3 regions of the Caballeronia sp. LZ032 genome follow, and region 1 is predicted to be linked to each of the others. Evidence: predicted binding sites of a transcription regulator. Region 1 holds the regulator's gene; each other region holds the start of a gene.
What was found. The regulator HrcA, encoded in region 1, represses chaperone genes, less so after heat shock. The targets are predictions, from matches to a motif close to TTAGCACTCNNNNNNNNNGAGTGCTAA.
Positions count from the first base shown of each region.

Region 1 (5,554 bases):
ACGACACGGCCCTTTTCGAGGGCGCCCGTGAGCTGCTTGAGCGTCAGTTCGACGCCCTCGCGCACCTTGGCGAGGTCGCTCGACTGGTCGGCCAGCGCGGCTTCCAGGCTGTCCAGCACCGGCAGCAGGTTCTCCGCGAAGCTTTCGATCGCGAATTTATGCGCCTTCGACACATCTTCCTGGCTGCGGCGGCGGACGTTTTCCGTCTCCGCCTTCGCGCGCAGAAAGTCTTCTTTCAGCGCGACGATGGTGGCCTGCGCCTCGGCGAGCGCGGCATCGGCCGCGTCCGGCGCGGGCTGCGCGGCAGACGCTGCGTTGGGCTGCGCGGACTGCGCCGTTTCGGCTGCGGCCTGGCCAGGAGTGGCATCGGCGGCCTGGCGCGCGGTTTCGTCGGCGGGCGTGGGGTTCTGGCTCGCTGAATTCTCTTGCGTGTTTTCCATGTCGCTGAATGTGTATTGCTGTGAGTTGAATCGGATGAGAAAACAGGGCATTGGCGCTGTCTTCCGCACTAGCTGCGGAAGTTGGGGCGTCACGGACATTTTCAAGCTGTGACGGCGAACTTTTCGGACGAATTTCAGCGTGCAGACGAAGCGCTGACGCCTGAAACGAGCGGTAACGCGCGTTTTGCCGCACCGCGCAGAATGAGATTGAGGGAAAGCCCCCGGTCTCCTACACTCCAGAGAAGCACCCGCAGGACGCACGTTAACCCTAATCCTCCGAATGCTTCAAACCCGCTTCAGCCTTTGCCCGTTTCCTGACCCTGCCCCGTAGCGCCCGCATGCACCTGCATGCGCCTCGTGGCCGGGGAAACCCATTACCGGGGGTACCATGAAACTGACCTTTGCTATCGCGGTGGTCGCCCTGGTACTCGTCGCGGGCACCACCACCATCTGCATGTCAGGCGCGGTCACCGACCGCACCACCGAATACGGCGGCGTTCACGCCACCATGGAACGCTACTTCAATCCGAACCAGAAAGTTTGTCGATGACGCGCCGGTCGCGCTTCGTCGGCCTGCCCTGCAGCTGCGCGGCCGGCTCGCGGAAGGTCCGGCGCCGTTCGGCTTCGGCCATGCGTTGCGCGCGTCCGTCCTCCGTCTCGGCATAGAGCGTCTGCGCCACGCTGGCCGGCCCGCGCACGTCGCACACGCCCAGCACCTCGACCCGCCAGACAATGCGCTCGATATCGATCTCGACGAGATCGCCCACGCGCACTTCCTTCGAAGGCTTCACGCCCGCGCCGCCGATCTTCACGCGGCCCTTCTCCACCGCGTCGCTCGCGAGCGAACGCGTCTTGAAGAAGCGCGCCGCCCACAGCCATTTGTCGATGCGCAGGCGCGCGCCGGGATCCGTCGAAATCTTGTAGTTCATCGCTGCATGCTGGTTGAAGCCGGATTCACGCGACCGCGCTGAGCGGCTGCGGCGCCTGCACGGGCCACCCTTGCAGATGCTGCGCCGCGATTTCGCCGATGCCCTTGATCCACGCAGGCGACGCGTTCAGGCAGGGAATCCGGTGAAAGTGCTTGCCGCCGGCCTTCAGGAACTCGTCGCGCACCTCGATGCCGATTTCCTCGATGGTCTCCAGACAATCCGCCGTGAAACCGGGGCAAAACACGTCGACGCGCGTCACGCCGCCCGCGCCCAATTCTGCGAGCGTGGGCGCGGTGTAGGGCTGCAGCCATTCCGCGCGGCCGAAGCGCGACTGGAAGGTCACGCGGCACTCGACCGGCGTGAGCCCTAGCGCGGCGGTGAGCAGCGAGCCGGTCTGCTGGCACTGGTCGTGATACGGATCGCCGAGATCCATGGTGCGCTTGGGCACGCCGTGGAAGCTCAGCACCAGTTTGTCGCCGGCCGCGAAATCCGGCGCGCCGTGATGCCGCCAGTAGTCGCGCACCTGCTCGGCGAGCGCGGCGATATACGCGGGATGATCCGCGTAATGGCGCACCGTGCGGATCTCGGGCTGATTGCGCACGCGCTTCAGGGCGGTAAAGGCGTCGTCGAAGGCGGTGGCCGTGGTGGAGGACGAATACTGCGGATACATGGGCAGCAGCAGGATGCGCTCCGCGCCTTCGAGCTTGAGCTGATTCAGCATGGCGCCGATGCCGGGTGTGCCGTAGCGCATGGCATAGTCCACGATCACGCGATAGTCGTTCGCCGCGAACAGCCGCCGCAATCCTTCCACCTGCTTCTCGGTATGCACCCGCAGTGGCGAACCTTCCGGCATCCACACCTGCGCATATTTGCGGGCCGAGGCGCGCCCGCGCAGCGGCAGGATCAATAGCCGCAGGATGAATTGCCAGACCAGCGACGGAATCTCCACCACGCGCGGGTCCGACAGGAACTGCGCCAGATACTTGCGCACGGCCCGCGGCGTGGGCGCGTCCGGCGTGCCGAGATTGATCAGCAGCACCGCGACGCGATGAGAAGCGCTGGGCTGCGAGGGCAACTCGAGGTCGAAACGCATAGGGCAGGCGGGCCGGAGGCGGTGGCTGAAAGGTGAGGACCATTATAGCGGCGCGCTTTCGGCCGCATCATCGGCCGAATGGCCGAGTAGCGCCGCCCGTCGACACCCGTCAAGATGAGCGCAACGAGGACGTCACTGATGACTGAGCGACATCGAGAGCAGCCGCGCGGTGATATCCACGATCGGAATCACACGGTTGTAGGCCATGCGCGTCGGGCCAATCACGCCGAGCGTGCCCACGATCTTCCCGTTCACTTCGTACGGCGCGGTAACCACGCTCATTTCCTCGATGGGCACCAGGTTCGACTCGCCGCCAATGAAGATCTGCACGCCCTGCGCGTGGCTGGACACATCGAGCAGTTGCAGCAGCGAGGTCTTCTGGTCGAACAGGTCGAAGAGCTTGCGCAGCCGCGCCATGTCGGAGGAGAGGTCGGCCACTTCCAGCAGGTTGCGCTCGCCGGAAATGAGCACGGTGTCCATCGGGTCCGTCTCGGTGGTGGTCGCCACCACGGCGGCCTGCATCAGCGTGGTCATGTCGCCGCGCAGCTGGTCGATTTCCTCGCGCAGGCGGCGGCGCACCTCGTCGAAGGACAGGCCCGCGAAATGCGCGTTGATGTAGTTGGAGGCTTCCGTGAGCTGGGACGGCGAGTAATCGCGCTGGGTCGCCATCATGCGATTCTGCACGTCGCCCTCAGGCGTGACGATGATGAGCAGAATGCGTTTGTCCGACAGCCGCATGAACTCGATCTGCTTGAACATGTGGCTGCGGCGCGGCGTCAGTACGACACCCGCGAACGAAGACAGGCTGGACAGCACGCTCGCCGCGGCCGCGACGATCTTCTGCGGTTCCTCGCCCTGCAAGCGGGTCTTCACCGCGGTTGTCATCGCTTCGTCTTGCGGCGCTTCCACAGTCAGCATCGTGTCGACGAACAGGCGGTAGCCGCGCGGTGTCGGAATGCGTCCCGCCGAGGTATGCGGACTCGCCACGAGGCCCAGGTCCTCGAGGTCGGACATCACATTGCGGATTGTTGCGGGGCTCAGCTCCAGGCCGGAGTGCCGTGATAACGTGCGCGAACCGACCGGCTGACCTTCGGCGATGTAGCGCTCGATCAGCGTCTTGAGGAGGGTTTGTGCACGTGGGTCTAGCATGGCCGGATTTTAGCTCAATGGGGCAGGTGGCGGCGCGCCGCGGCTCATGGGTAGAGTTGGGGTGGGTCTGGCGTTCCACGATTCTCACGCTGCGTCACGTTGCCTCGCGTTGCAGCGCGCCGCATCGCGTTCAACGTCCGCTCCATTCTAGCGAGAAACAATGGGCATGCCGGCGCGCGTTTCGCCCAGACGTGCGCGAGCGCTTGCGGCGCGGGACCCACGGTTCTTTTCGCTCACTGACTATGGTGTAATGCCGGCATGGAAATCGGTCAATTCAAGACGGTCGCCCTCGTCGGGCGCCCCAATACGCCAGGCATCGAGCCGCCGCTGCGAGCGCTCGCCGATGTCCTCGCGCAGCAAGGCTTCGAGGTCGTGTTCGAGGCGGGCACCGCGAAGGAGGTCGGCGTGACGGAATTCCCGGCGCTCTCCATCGCCGAGATGGGCGCCCGCGCGGACGTCGCCATCGTGCTCGGCGGCGACGGCACCATGCTTGGCATCGGCCGGCAGCTCGCGCCGTACAGGACGCCGCTCATCGGCGTGAATCACGGACGCCTCGGCTTCATCACGGACATTCCGCTCAAGGAAATGAGCGAGATCATCCCGCAAATGCTGGCCGGGCAGTTCGAGCGCGAGGAACGCACCCTGCTCGAAGCGCGCATCGTACGCAACGAGAAGCCCATCTATCACGCGCTCGCCTTCAATGACGTCGTGGTGAATCGCAGCGGCTTCTCCGGCATGGCCGAATTGCGCGTCTCGGTGGACGGGCACTTCATGTACAACCAGCGTTCGGACGGCTTGATCGTCGCCACGCCCACCGGCTCGACGGCCTACGCGCTGTCGTCGGCGGGGCCGATCCTGCATCCGCAGCTGCAAGGCTTCGTGCTCGTGCCGATCGCGCCGCACTCGCTGTCGAACCGTCCGATCGTGCTGCCCGACGACTCCAAGGTCACCATCCAGATCATCGGCGGCCGGGACGTGAACGTGAATTTCGACATGCAGTCCTTCACCGCCGTCGAGCTCAACGACGCCATCGAGGTCCGCCGCTCGAAGCATACGGTGCCGGTGCTGCATCCGGTCGGCTACAGCACCTACGCGACGCTGCGCAAGAAGCTGCACTGGAACGAGCATCCGTCGCAGGACACCTCCACTCTCTGATCCGATTCGCCAGACCCTCTTCCGCGAAGCATCCATGCTCCGACACCTCTCCATTCGAGACTTCGTCATCGTCGCCGCGCTCGACATCGAGTTCGACTCCGGCTTCACGGTCTTTTCGGGCGAAACCGGCGCCGGCAAATCCATCCTGATCGACGCCCTCGCGCTCACGCTCGGCGCGCGCGGCGACGCGGGCGTCGTGCGCACCGGCCAGCCGCGCGCCGACATCACCGCCGAATTCTCCACGCATGCGCTGGTCGTTACCTGGCTCGAGGAGCACGCGCTTGGCGAAGCAGGCGCCGACACCGTGATGTTGCGACGGGTGATCGACTCGAACGGCCGCTCGCGCGCGTTCATCAACGGCACGCCGGCGACGCTCGCGCAGCTGCGCGAAGTGGGCGAGATGCTGGTCGATATCCATGGCCAGCACGCGCATCAATTGCTGATGCGTCCCGACGCGCAGCGCGAACTCTTCGACACCCACGCGCAGTTGCTGGACACCGCCGGCGCGGTGAATCGCGCGTGGCGCGCCTGGCGCGACGCCCAGCAGGCGCTGGAAAGCGCGCAGAGCCGCGATCGCGAGCTGCAACTGGAACGCGAACGCCTCGCATGGCAGTTGAGTGAATTCGACAAGCTCGCGCCGCAGCCGGGCGAATGGGAGGAAGTGAGCGCGGAGCAGCATCGGCTGTCGCATTCGGCGAGTCTCATCGACGGCGTGCAGGGCGCACTCGGCGCGCTGTCCGAGTCCGACGAGGCGATGATCTCGCAGCTCGGCGCCATCACGTCGAAGC
Region 1 covers NZ_JARUXP010000001.1:399,342-404,895, reverse strand. The annotation lists gene grpE (nucleotide exchange factor GrpE) at 1-440, opposite strand, end outside; gene QCE69_RS01905 (hypothetical protein) at 829-990, shown strand; gene QCE69_RS01900 (RNA-binding S4 domain-containing protein) at 962-1,369, opposite strand; gene hemH (ferrochelatase) at 1,395-2,462, opposite strand; gene hrcA (heat-inducible transcriptional repressor HrcA) at 2,595-3,611, opposite strand; gene QCE69_RS01885 (NAD kinase) at 3,870-4,766, shown strand; gene recN (DNA repair protein RecN) at 4,801-5,554, shown strand, end outside.

Region 2 (5,554 bases), 2.1 Mb from region 1:
TGGCGCCGCTGGTGTCGCCGATGCTCACGGTCTTCGGCAACGGCAATGGCGTGCCGCCGACCAACGGGATCAACCTGGTCTACAACGTGGGGACGGGCGGCGCGGCGGATCATCGCTTTGCCACGCCCGACGCGAGTTATGCGGGCGCGGCCTGCCTGCGCTCGCTGTGGACCATCGGCAACGCGACGATGGCGGCCAGCGTGAATGCGATCCGCGTGAACGCGAACCTGCGCGGCAAGCCGGCGATCATCGTGCAGGGACGCGCGGATGCGCTGGTGCCGATCAACCATGCCGGTCGGCCGTATCTGGGCGCGAATCGCGTGGCGGAGGGCAACAAGAGCCAGCTGTCGCTGTACGAGATCACCAACGGCCAGCATTTCGACGCATTCCTGAGCGTCGCGGGCTTCGACACGCGCTTCATTCCGGTCCACTACTACAACATTCAGGCGCTGAACCTGATGTGGAATCATCTGAAGAACAACGCGACGCTGCCGCCTTCGCAAGTGGTGCGGACGGTTGCGCGTGGCGGCACGGCGGGCTCGGCGCCCGCGCTCACGACCGCAAACCTGCCGGCGATCGCCGCCGATCCCGGCGCCAATGCGATCAGCGTGTCGGGCGGCGCGGTCAACGTGCCGAACTGACGGGCGCCGCTGCTGCCGACGACGCCTGTGAAGCGCTCGCCGCGACCGCCTCCGAAGTCGGGATGGCGGTGGCGGCGGCGGGCGTCTGCACGACGATCGGCGTGGGCGTGAGGTCCGGCGAGTTCACGATCAGCGAGGGCGCGAGCGGCTTGCTCTTCACCTCGTCGGCGGCGACGGGCGCGCTGCGCGGCACCGTGTTCAGATAGTGGCTCATCAGGTTGAAGAAGCGATCGTAGAACTTGCCGGCGGGCACCGTTTCGCTCGAGATCTTGACCATCGCGTCGCTGTTCGAGCGGATCGGCAGCGACAGCGAACCGAGCACGCTCAGTCCCACGCTCGCCGACGTATCGCTTTTCTTGAGCGCATAGCCGTCCTGGACGGCGTTCACATACGCGATGCTCTGATTCGTCGCGTTTTCCCCCGGCGTGCAGACCACATGAAACGACACCACGACGTGGGTTTCGGCGCTCGGCTGGAAGTTCTTGGTGGCGTCGACGGTATCGGGCTGGCCCATGGTCGTCAGGAAACCTTGCGAGAGCAGGGCGCGGCGCGCGGCCTCGCAGGTTTCGTTGACGGTGGCGTCGTAGTTGCGCGCGAACGGGCTCGCGCCGGTGTTGAACAGCTCCTGCTGGTAACTGGGGGTGGTGGCCGAGCGGCCTCCGCAAGCGGTGAGGGCAATCAAACCAAGGAGAACGAGACTTGAGCGCAGCGACGGCATGGACATAAAGCGGCGGATCCGGAGTGTGGGTCAACGGCAGAGACAAATTGTAGTGCCGTCGGACTGGACGATGAAAAAACGCGGTATGCAACCCTCGTCCGATCCGTGACTGACAGCGTGATGAACCGGCGTGCGCTTGAGGTTCATCGGAAGGCGCAAAAACCCGGCGCGGGGCCGGGTTGTCTGCTGCTGGTGCTGCTGCTTATGCTGCGGCCAGCCGGATTACGGACGATTGAAATCGACCGGATTGGCGGCTTCGGGACGCACGACGCGATCCAGGAAGTTCAGCCGATGCGCATGGCCTGCCGCAGAGGCGCCTTCAGCCGCGCCGCCGAAGGCGCTTGCATTGGGCTGGCTGGCGCCGACCCGGGCTTCCGCAGCCTGGATGTCGGCCGGATAGGTGGTTTGATCGCCGACCGGGTTATAGCCGGCGCGCTCGAGCTGGACCAGTTCGGCACGCACCTGGGCACGGGTGACGGGACCGTCTTCGCGGGCCTGGGCAAAACCGGGAGCGGCCAGGACGGCAACGATGGCAAGGGCGGGAACGATGGACTTCAACATGACGACCTCCGAATCTTGATTGGGGAAACGATGCGGCAGTAAGTGGTGGTGCTGCTTGCTGTTGCTTCGTCGTTGAAGGCAGTCTAGTTCGCGGCGATCTAGGTAAAAACCCTGATTCGGATAAATCAGAATTCTCTAATCGACATTAATCGATTCAATCGGGGTCTGAGGTCTCATAGGAGACGTCCTGATTTCACGCCTGAAAATGCGGGCCTTCCGTGAACCTTTTCTTCGCGGACCCGGTCAAGACGAATCCATGCGGTTCTCGCCAACTGGCCGGCAAATTCGAAAAAATTTCACCGCTACGGGATTACCCGCCGTCGTCATCCTTGAAATTGTCAAATCCGGTCCATATAATTGGCACTCACCGCACGCGAGTGCTAACAAGTTTGCCGTCCCGCGGGCATTGCCTTGCAGGACGGGTTTTCCAGCGATTTCAGTCTCAATCAAGAGAGGAGTGTGTATGAACCTTCGTCCTTTGCACGATCGCGTCATCGTCAAGCGTCTGGATCAGGAAACCAAGACCGCATCGGGCATCGTGATCCCGGAAGCCGCGGCAGAAAAGCCGGATCAAGGCGAAGTCCTGGCCATCGGCCCGGGCAAGCGCGATGACAAGGGCGCGCAAATCGCCCTCGACGTGAAGGTCGGTGACCGCGTGCTGTTCGGCAAGTACGCCGGCCAGACCGTCAAGGTGGACGGGCAGGAACTGCTCGTCATGCGCGAAGAAGACATCATGGCCGTCCTGGTCAAGTAAGCATCCTTCCTGCACGTCTGGCTTCGCCCTTTGCAGCAGCCCCTCGGGCGCGCATGGCGAAGCCGGAAAACTGAATCGAATCAAGGAGTCTTGATATGGCAGCTAAAGAAGTTACTTTTGGCGATTCCGCACGCGCCAAGATGGTCGAAGGCGTGAACATTCTGGCCAACGCGGTCAAGGTCACGCTGGGTCCGAAGGGTCGCAATGTCGTGCTCGAGCGTTCGTTCGGCGGCCCGACGGTCACCAAGGACGGTGTCTCGGTCGCGAAGGAAATCGAACTGAAGGACAAGCTCCAGAACATGGGCGCGCAAATGGTCAAGGAAGTGGCTTCCAAGACCAGCGACAACGCCGGCGACGGCACCACGACCGCTACGGTCCTGGCGCAATCCATCGTCCGTGAAGGCATGAAGTATGTTGCCTCGGGCATGAACCCGATGGACCTGAAGCGCGGCATCGACAAGGCCGTTGCTGCCGCCATCGAAGAACTGCGCAAGATCAGCAAGCCTTGCACGACCAACAAGGAAATCGCGCAAGTCGGCTCGATCTCGGCGAACAGCGACACCTCCATCGGTGACCGCATCGCTGAAGCCATGGACAAGGTCGGCAAGGAAGGCGTCATCACCGTCGAAGACGGCAAGTCGCTGGAAGACGAACTCGACGTCGTCGAAGGCATGCAGTTCGACCGCGGCTACCTGTCGCCGTACTTCATCAACAACCCGGACAAGCAAGTCGCCGTCCTCGAAAACCCGTTCGTGCTGCTGCACGACAAGAAGGTTTCGAACATCCGTGACCTGCTGCCGGTGCTGGAACAAGTCGCGAAGGCTGGCCGTCCGCTGCTGATCATCGCTGAAGACGTCGAAGGCGAAGCGCTGGCTACGCTGGTCGTCAACAACATCCGCGGCATCCTGAAGACGGTTGCTGTCAAGGCTCCGGGCTTCGGCGACCGTCGCAAGGCCATGCTGGAAGACATCGCGATCCTGACCGGCGGTCAAGTCGTCGCGGAAGAAACCGGCCTGACGCTCGAAAAGGCAACGCTGGCTGAACTGGGCCAGGCGAAGCGCATCGAAGTGGGCAAGGAAAACACGACGATCATCGACGGCGCTGGCGAAGCCGTGAACATCGAAGCGCGCGTGAAGCAAGTGCGCAAGCAGATCGAAGAAGCGACGTCGGACTACGACCGTGAAAAGCTGCAAGAGCGCGTGGCCAAGCTGGCCGGCGGTGTTGCAGTGATCAAGGTCGGCGCTGCGACCGAAGTCGAAATGAAGGAAAAGAAGGCACGTGTCGAAGACGCACTGCACGCAACCCGTGCAGCTGTGGAAGAAGGCATCGTGGCGGGCGGCGGTGTGGCGCTGATTCGTGCACGTCGTGCGATCGACGGCCTGAAGGGTGCGAACGCCGACCAGGACGCCGGTATCAAGATCGTTCTGCGTGCAATGGAAGAACCGCTGCGCCAGATCGTGACGAATGGCGGCGAAGAAGCGTCGGTCGTGGTGGCAGCGGTTGCTCAAGGTTCGGGCAACTACGGCTACAACGCGGCAACGGGCGAGTACGGCGACCTGGTTGAAGCCGGTGTCGTGGACCCGACGAAGGTCACGCGTACGGCGCTGCAAAACGCGGCATCGGTGGCAGGCCTGCTGCTGACGACCGACGCAGCCGTTGCCGAACTGCCGAAGGAAGATGCTCCGATGCCTGGCGGCATGCCCGGCGGCATGGGCGGCATGGGCATGGACATGTAAATTTGGCTTCACGCCGGACTACATGGGCGCGAGTCTCGAAAGGGGCTCGCGTCATGTCAGAGAAAACCTGCAGCGATGCAGGTTTTTTTTCGTCCGCCTTTTCCTGACACGACACGCCTACTTGTTCATGTCGTCGCGCAGCTTCTGCGCCGCAGCCTTGTAGTCGTAGGTCGGATAGAACTCCGTGCGATATCCGCCCCACGCGGTACTCTCTATCGCGCGATTCACCTCGCGCAGCCGGTCGGCCGGCACGCGCAGCGTTACCACCTGGCCGATGCCCATCATCACGTACCACGACACCACTTCCACGCCCGGCGGCGGGAACTGCTTGAAGTAGCCCTGTTCCTTGAGTTGCTGATTGATCTGCGGAAGCGTCTTCGATTCATCGTGCTTGAGGAAGATCGTCAGCAGGAAAGTGCCGTCGCCGGCGGGTGTGGCGGCGGGTGGCGGCGCTGCGTTCTGCGCTTGCGCGGGAACGCAGAGGCCAAGCAGACCAGCCAGCAGCGCGGCTTCCAGTAAGCGGGTGAGTCGTCCTGCCGGCTTGTGCATCGCGTGAACCTCCGTCGCGTCGAACGCTTCAGACCTTGTGATGAATCCGCAAGCGCTCCATCAGATGCAGCGCGTTGGGCTGGGCATGGCCTTCGGCCGTGTTGTCGAAGACGCACCAGACCTCGGCCGTCTTTTTGGCGCGGGTGTGCAGCGTGCGCGCCAGATCGTCGAGATAGGTGTAGTTGTAGGAACTCTTGTAGAGCTCCGGCGAACCGTGCAGCCGCACATACACCAGTCCGCCATCCGCCCGGTGCCGGATTTCGCAGTCGTCGGGAATCGGGTCGGCGTCGACATAGGCGATGTGATGCGCCTTCAGCAGCGCGGCCGCGTGCGTCGTGAACCAGCCGTGCTCGCGCGCTTCGCAGGCAATCGGCAGATCCGTGCGCGCACGCAGCGTCTTGAAGAAAGGCTCGGCGATGTCGTGATCGAAGGGCAGGCTGGGCGGCAGTTGCACGAGCCAGCAACCCAGCCGGTCGCCCAGTTTGCCGGCGGCGTGCAGGAATTCGTCGAGCAGCGCTTCGCTGTCGACCAGTCGCGCTTCGTGCGTGATGGCCTTCGGCAGCTTGACCGAAAAGCGAAACGAGTCGGGGACGCT
Region 2 covers NZ_JARUXP010000001.1:2,491,873-2,497,426, reverse strand. The annotation lists gene QCE69_RS11655 (3-hydroxybutyrate oligomer hydrolase family protein) at 1-641, shown strand, start outside; gene QCE69_RS11650 (DUF2242 domain-containing protein) at 625-1,365, opposite strand; gene QCE69_RS11645 (DUF4148 domain-containing protein) at 1,582-1,920, opposite strand; gene QCE69_RS11640 (co-chaperone GroES) at 2,384-2,674, shown strand; gene groL (chaperonin GroEL) at 2,770-4,410, shown strand; gene QCE69_RS11630 (hypothetical protein) at 4,528-4,959, opposite strand; gene QCE69_RS11625 (DUF72 domain-containing protein) at 4,988-5,554, opposite strand, start outside.
Region 2: QCE69_RS11640 (co-chaperone GroES) is a predicted target of HrcA. The motif match lies at 2,278-2,304, and genes of this name have one in related genera.

Region 3 (5,554 bases), 170 kb from region 1:
GCGCCCTTGCTCGTCGGCCTCGGCGTGACCGAACTGTCGGTCGATCCGGTGTCGGTGCCCGGCATCAAGGCGCGGGTGCGCAATCTCGACTATCAGCTTTGCCGTCAGCGCGCCGAGGATTGCCTCGCGCTCGAATCGGCACAGGCAGTAAGAGCGGCAAGCCGCGAGATCTGGCCGCAGGACTGATCGTCCCCCGCGGTCCGTCGCGCGCAAGCCATTTTTGGCCATCCCCGAAGCAGTAACGACAAGACCTATATTTTTGGAGAACCCGATGGACGCCAACCCGTTTGCGAAAATGCAGCGACTAGGTCGCGCGCTGATGCTGCCGATCGCCGTGCTACCGGTGGCCGGCCTGCTTCTGCGGCTCGGCCAGCCCGATGTCTTCAACATCAAGATGATCGCCGACGCCGGTGACGCCATCTTCACGAATCTGCCGCTGCTGTTCGCCATCGGCGTGGCGGTGGGTTTCGCGAAGGACAACAACGGCACGGCGGGCCTGGCCGGTGCGATCGGCTATCTGATCGAGATCGCCGTGATGAAGGACATCAACGACAAGCTCAACATGGGCGTGCTGTCGGGGATCATCGCCGGGATGGTGGCCGGCTATCTGTATAACAAGTACAAGGACATCAAGCTCCCCGAGTACCTGGCGTTCTTCGGCGGCAAGCGCTTCGTGCCGATTGTCACGGGCGTCGCCTGCCTGATACTCGGCATCGTGTTCGGCTATGTCTGGCAGCCGGTGCAGGCGGCCATCGACAGCGCGGGCAACTGGCTCACGACGGCCGGCGCGCTCGGCACCTTCGTGTTCGGCGTGCTGAACCGGATCCTGCTCGTCACGGGCCTGCATCACATCATCAATTCGCTGGCCTGGTTCGTGTTCGGTTCGTTCACCCCGCCCGACGGCGGGGCGATCGTGCATGGCGACCTGCATCGTTTCTTCGCCGGCGACAAGACCGCGGGCGGCTTCATGACCGGCTTCTTCCCGATCATGATGTTCGGCCTGCCGGCCGCGTGCCTCGCGATGTTCCACGAAGCGCCGAAGGAGCGCCGCGCGGTGGTGGGCGGCCTGTTGTTCTCGATGGCCCTGACCGCGTTCCTGACCGGCGTGACCGAGCCGATTGAATACAGCTTCATGTTTCTGGCGCCGGTGCTGTACGGCATCCACGCCGTGCTGACGGGGCTGTCGCTTGCGATCTGCTCCGCGCTCGGCATCCATCTGGGCTTCACGTTCTCGGCGGGCGCGATCGACTACGTGCTGAACTACGGGCTGTCGCAGCGCGGCTGGCTGGCGCTCGTGATCGGCGTGATCTATTTCGTCATCTACTACGGGCTGTTCCGCTTCTTCATCCGCCGCTTCAACATGGCGACGCCGGGCCGTGAGCCGGCCACGACCGACGCTGAAACCGATGCCACGCAAACGGTGGAAGGCGGCCTGATTCCGCCGCTGCCGGGCACGGTGGCCGCGTCGGCCGCGAGCTCGCGTGCCGCGAAGTACATTGCCGCGCTGGGCGGTGCGTCGAACCTGACGCTCGTCGATGCCTGCACGACGCGCCTGCGTCTCTCGGTCGTGAACTCGGAGAAGGTCTCGGAAGCGCAGTTGAAGACGATTGGCGCGCGTGGCGTGCTCAAGCGCGGCGCGACCAACGTGCAGGTCATCATCGGGCCGGAAGCGGATCTCATCGCCGATGAAATCCGCGGTGAACTGGAGCATTCGTCGGAGCGCGGCGCGACGCCGGCATCGTCGGCGCCGGCGCAACCGGCGGCGGCTGTTGTGGCATCGGCCACGGCTACGGCTACCGCGACTTCCGGCGATCAAACCGCCGGCCCGCTCGATCCCGATCCGCTGCGCTGGCTCGCGGTGTTCGGCGGCGCGACCAATGTGGCCTCGCTCGATGCCGTCGCGGCGACGCGCCTGCGTGTGGTCGTGCGCGATCCTTCGTCGGTGGATCGGCAGCGGCTGTCGGCGCTGGATGTGGCGTGGGTGTCGGCGGATACGTTCCACATTGTCGTGGGCGCGGCGGCGCAGCGTTATGCCGCGCAGATGTCGACGCGTCTGTCGAACAATGGCGGCGGCGCGGCGCCCCTGCCGGCGTGATGCGGTGATGGAGCTGTCGTAACGTAACGGCGCCTGCGGGCGCCGTTACTCATGCTGCATTCGGAGCAAGAAAAAAGAAAAGGCCGGCCGTCTTGCGACGGCCGGCCTTGCAGTTTCTGCTTAAGGCATAGTCAGGCGTTACGCGTAGTCGTGCAGCGCGGAACGCATCTTCTTCATGGCGCTGGCCTCGATCTGGCGAATGCGCTCCGCCGAGACGCCGAATTCATCGGCCAGTTCGTGCAGCGTCTTGCCGCCCGAGCCGTCGTCCTGCACGTCGAGCCAGCGCGCCTCGATGATGCGGCGGCTGCGCTCGTCGAGCGACTCCAGCGCGTCGGCCAGGCCGTCGCTTTGCAGCTTGTCGAACTGGCGCGCGGCGATCACATTGGTCGGCTCGTTGTGCGAGTCAGCCAGATAGGCGATGGGCGCGAACGCTTCCTCGCCGTCTTCCACCTGGCCTTCGAGCGCAATGTCGCCGCCCGACAGACGCGTTTCCATCTCCGCGACTTCCTCGCGCTTCACGTTCAGTTCGCTCGCGAGGCCTTCGATCTCGTCCGGCGTGAATGCCGCATGGCTGGTCTTGTGGCTGCGAAGATTGAAGAACAGCTTGCGCTGGGCCTTCGTGGTTGCGACCTTGACCATGCGCCAGTTGCGCAGAATGTATTCGTGGATCTCGGCCTTGATCCAGTGCATGGCGTACGACACCAGGCGCACGTTTTGCTCCGGGTCGAAACGCTTCACGGCTTTCATCAGACCGATGTTGCCTTCCTGGATCAGGTCCGCGTGCGGCAGGCCGTAGCCAAGATAGTTGCGGGCGATCGACACGACCAGCCGCAAGTGCGAAAGCACCAGCTGGCGCGCGGCGTTCAAGTTGCCCTGTTCGCGGAATTCAGTGGCGTACTGACGTTCCTCTGCTTGCGACAGCATCGGAATACGGTTCACTGCTTGTATGTAGGAATCGATGTTGCCGATCTGGCCGGTCAACATCGACGACTGTGCGTACGTCAGCGCGCCTGCCGAAGATGCCTTGGCAGGTGCCGAGCTCAGTACATTCGGAAGGGTCATCGCATTGGACACGCTCATAAGCTCCTTAATCAACAATTGCTGTTTGCCTTGGCCTTCTGTTGATTCCGGCCGCGGCAAGTCAAGCACGATATTAGCACTCCGGTTCAACGAGTGCTAAGTGTTAGAGGGGAGGGATATGCGGGAGTTCCCACAAATGCTATCAGAGTTGCGGGTTTAATAGGACAGACTGTTGCGGCGTACAAGGTCAGACTTACCGATATGGGCGGCAGTGTCGAATGTATTTCCAGTTTGAACCTGGCAGACGAAAGATAATTCAACGAAAAGTGTAAGGCAGCAGCAAATCCTGCAATTGTTTTAAAAGGTCTCTAGAATCCGCCAGACGACTGTCGTCTCGTGAACCCGCCTGTCATCGGAGCATATGGGGTGCCCATGCATAAAAAAAAGAGTTCCTGGCTGAGTCCGCTGTCCCGTCTGGCAGTCTGCGCCGCATTCGGCCTGGCCTCGGCTGCCGCGCATGCTGACCGGTTCGGCGTGCAGTTTGCCGGCGGCGTCGCGGATCGCGACATCAAAAAAGCCGATCTCGGCCTGGTCTGGGATCCCGGCCTCACCTGGTGGGAAATCGGCGGCTTCCATTTTACGGTCGTCGGGGAGGGCCACGTGTCGTACTGGCATACCACTGAAGACAATGCCGTGCACCCGAACATCTGGGAATTCGGTCTGACGCCGGTGCTGCGTTTCGTGAAGAGCTCGGGCTATTTCCGGCCGTTCATCGAGGCGGGCGTGGGCGTGCGGCTGCTGTCGCACACGCGGATCACGCAGGACTTCACGGTGTCCACCGCGTTCCAGTTCGCCGACATGGTCGGCGTCGGCATGATCTTCGGCGAGAAGCAGAACTATCAGGCGGGCTTCCGCTTCCAGCATCTCTCGAACGCCAGTATCAAAGAGCCGAATCCTGGTATAAATTTCAGCCAGCTCTATCTGCAATACAACTTCTGACGAGGCGCCGGCGCAGCGGTTCCTCGACTCAAGAGGACCGACAGATGCCGGCGAAAACCATTGAGGCCATCCGCGGCCTCGAGCGCGACCGCTTTCGGGCCATGGTCGAAGGCGACGGCCCGGCGCTCGACGCGCTGCTGGCCGAGAACGTCTGCTATGTCCACACCAACGGCAAGCGCGAAACCAAGCGCCAGTTCATCGACGCGATCACCGCGGGCCGGCGGCGGTATCGGCAGATCGAGATCCAGTCGCAGGACGTCTTCGCAGCAGGCCGCGACACCTGCCTGGTGTCGGGGCGGGCGCTGATCGAAATGGAATCGAAGAACGGCGCGCTGCTGTTTCCCATCGCCTACACCGCGGTCCACGTCCAGAGCGAAGGGCAGTGGCAGCTGCTGGCGCTGCAGGCAACGCGCGTTGCACTCGAATAGCACTCGAATAGCTGCGCGCGCCGCCCCCTCAACCCGGCGTTACGCCGTCTCCACCGTCTCGTCCTGCCGTTCCACCTGTCCGACGCGCTTCGAGCGGTTCACCGCGCTCACGACCGCATCGGCGACCGCCAGCGCCGGATTCGCATGCACCGCGACGCCGAAGCGCGTCTGCCCGTCGCCGACCCGGCAGCCGACGAACGCCGCCGTATCGCCGCCCGCCGTCACGGCCGTTTCAAGCCAGTTGACGCTGGCCTCGATGCCCAGCACCGACGCGACCGTCCGCGCCCATGCATCGCCGCTCGCCGCATTCGAGGCGCTCGCCGCGCCCGGCACCGTGACGCGCTTGCCGAACACCGACAACGTCGCTGCGTCCACGCGCGACACCGGCCCGCCCGCGTCGAAATACTCGCGCTTGAAGAGTTCGCAGATCGCCTCGCCGCCGATTTCCGCGCCCGAGGCATCGGTGACCTGCTGCACGGCGTGGCTGAATTCGATCTGCACGCGGCGCGGCGGCGTAAAACCGAGGCCGCGTTCGAGCAGATAGGTCGCGCCGCCCTTGCCGGACTGGCTGTTGACGCGAATCACGGCGTCGTAGCTGCGGCCGAGATCGGCGGGATCGATCGGCAGATAGGGAATTTCCCAGACGGTGCCCGGCTCGCGCTGCGCGAAGCCCTTGCGGATGGCGTCCTGATGCGAACCCGAAAACGCGGTGAACACGAGGTCGCCGGCATACGGATGACGCGGATGCACCGGAATCTGGTTGCAGCGTTCGACCAGCCGGCGCACGGCGTCGATGTCCGAGAAGTCGAGGCCCGGATCGATTCCTTGCGTGTAGAGATTGAGCGCGAGCGTCACGAGATCGACGTTGCCGGTTCGCTCGCCGTTGCCGAACAGGCAGCCTTCGACGCGGTCCGCACCCGCCAGCACCGCAAGTTCCGCGGCGGCGACCGCCGTGCCGCGATCGTTGTGCGGATGCACCGACAACACGATGCTGTCGCGGAAGCCCATGTTG
Region 3 covers NZ_JARUXP010000001.1:229,361-234,914, forward strand. The annotation lists gene ptsP (phosphoenolpyruvate--protein phosphotransferase) at 1-186, shown strand, start outside; gene nagE (N-acetylglucosamine-specific PTS transporter subunit IIBC) at 272-2,095, shown strand; gene rpoH (RNA polymerase sigma factor RpoH) at 2,234-3,169, opposite strand; gene QCE69_RS01115 (acyloxyacyl hydrolase) at 3,548-4,114, shown strand; gene QCE69_RS01120 (nuclear transport factor 2 family protein) at 4,159-4,542, shown strand; gene leuA (2-isopropylmalate synthase) at 4,582-5,554, opposite strand, start outside.
Region 3: rpoH (RNA polymerase sigma factor RpoH) is a predicted target of HrcA. The motif match lies at 3,249-3,275, and genes of this name have one in related genera.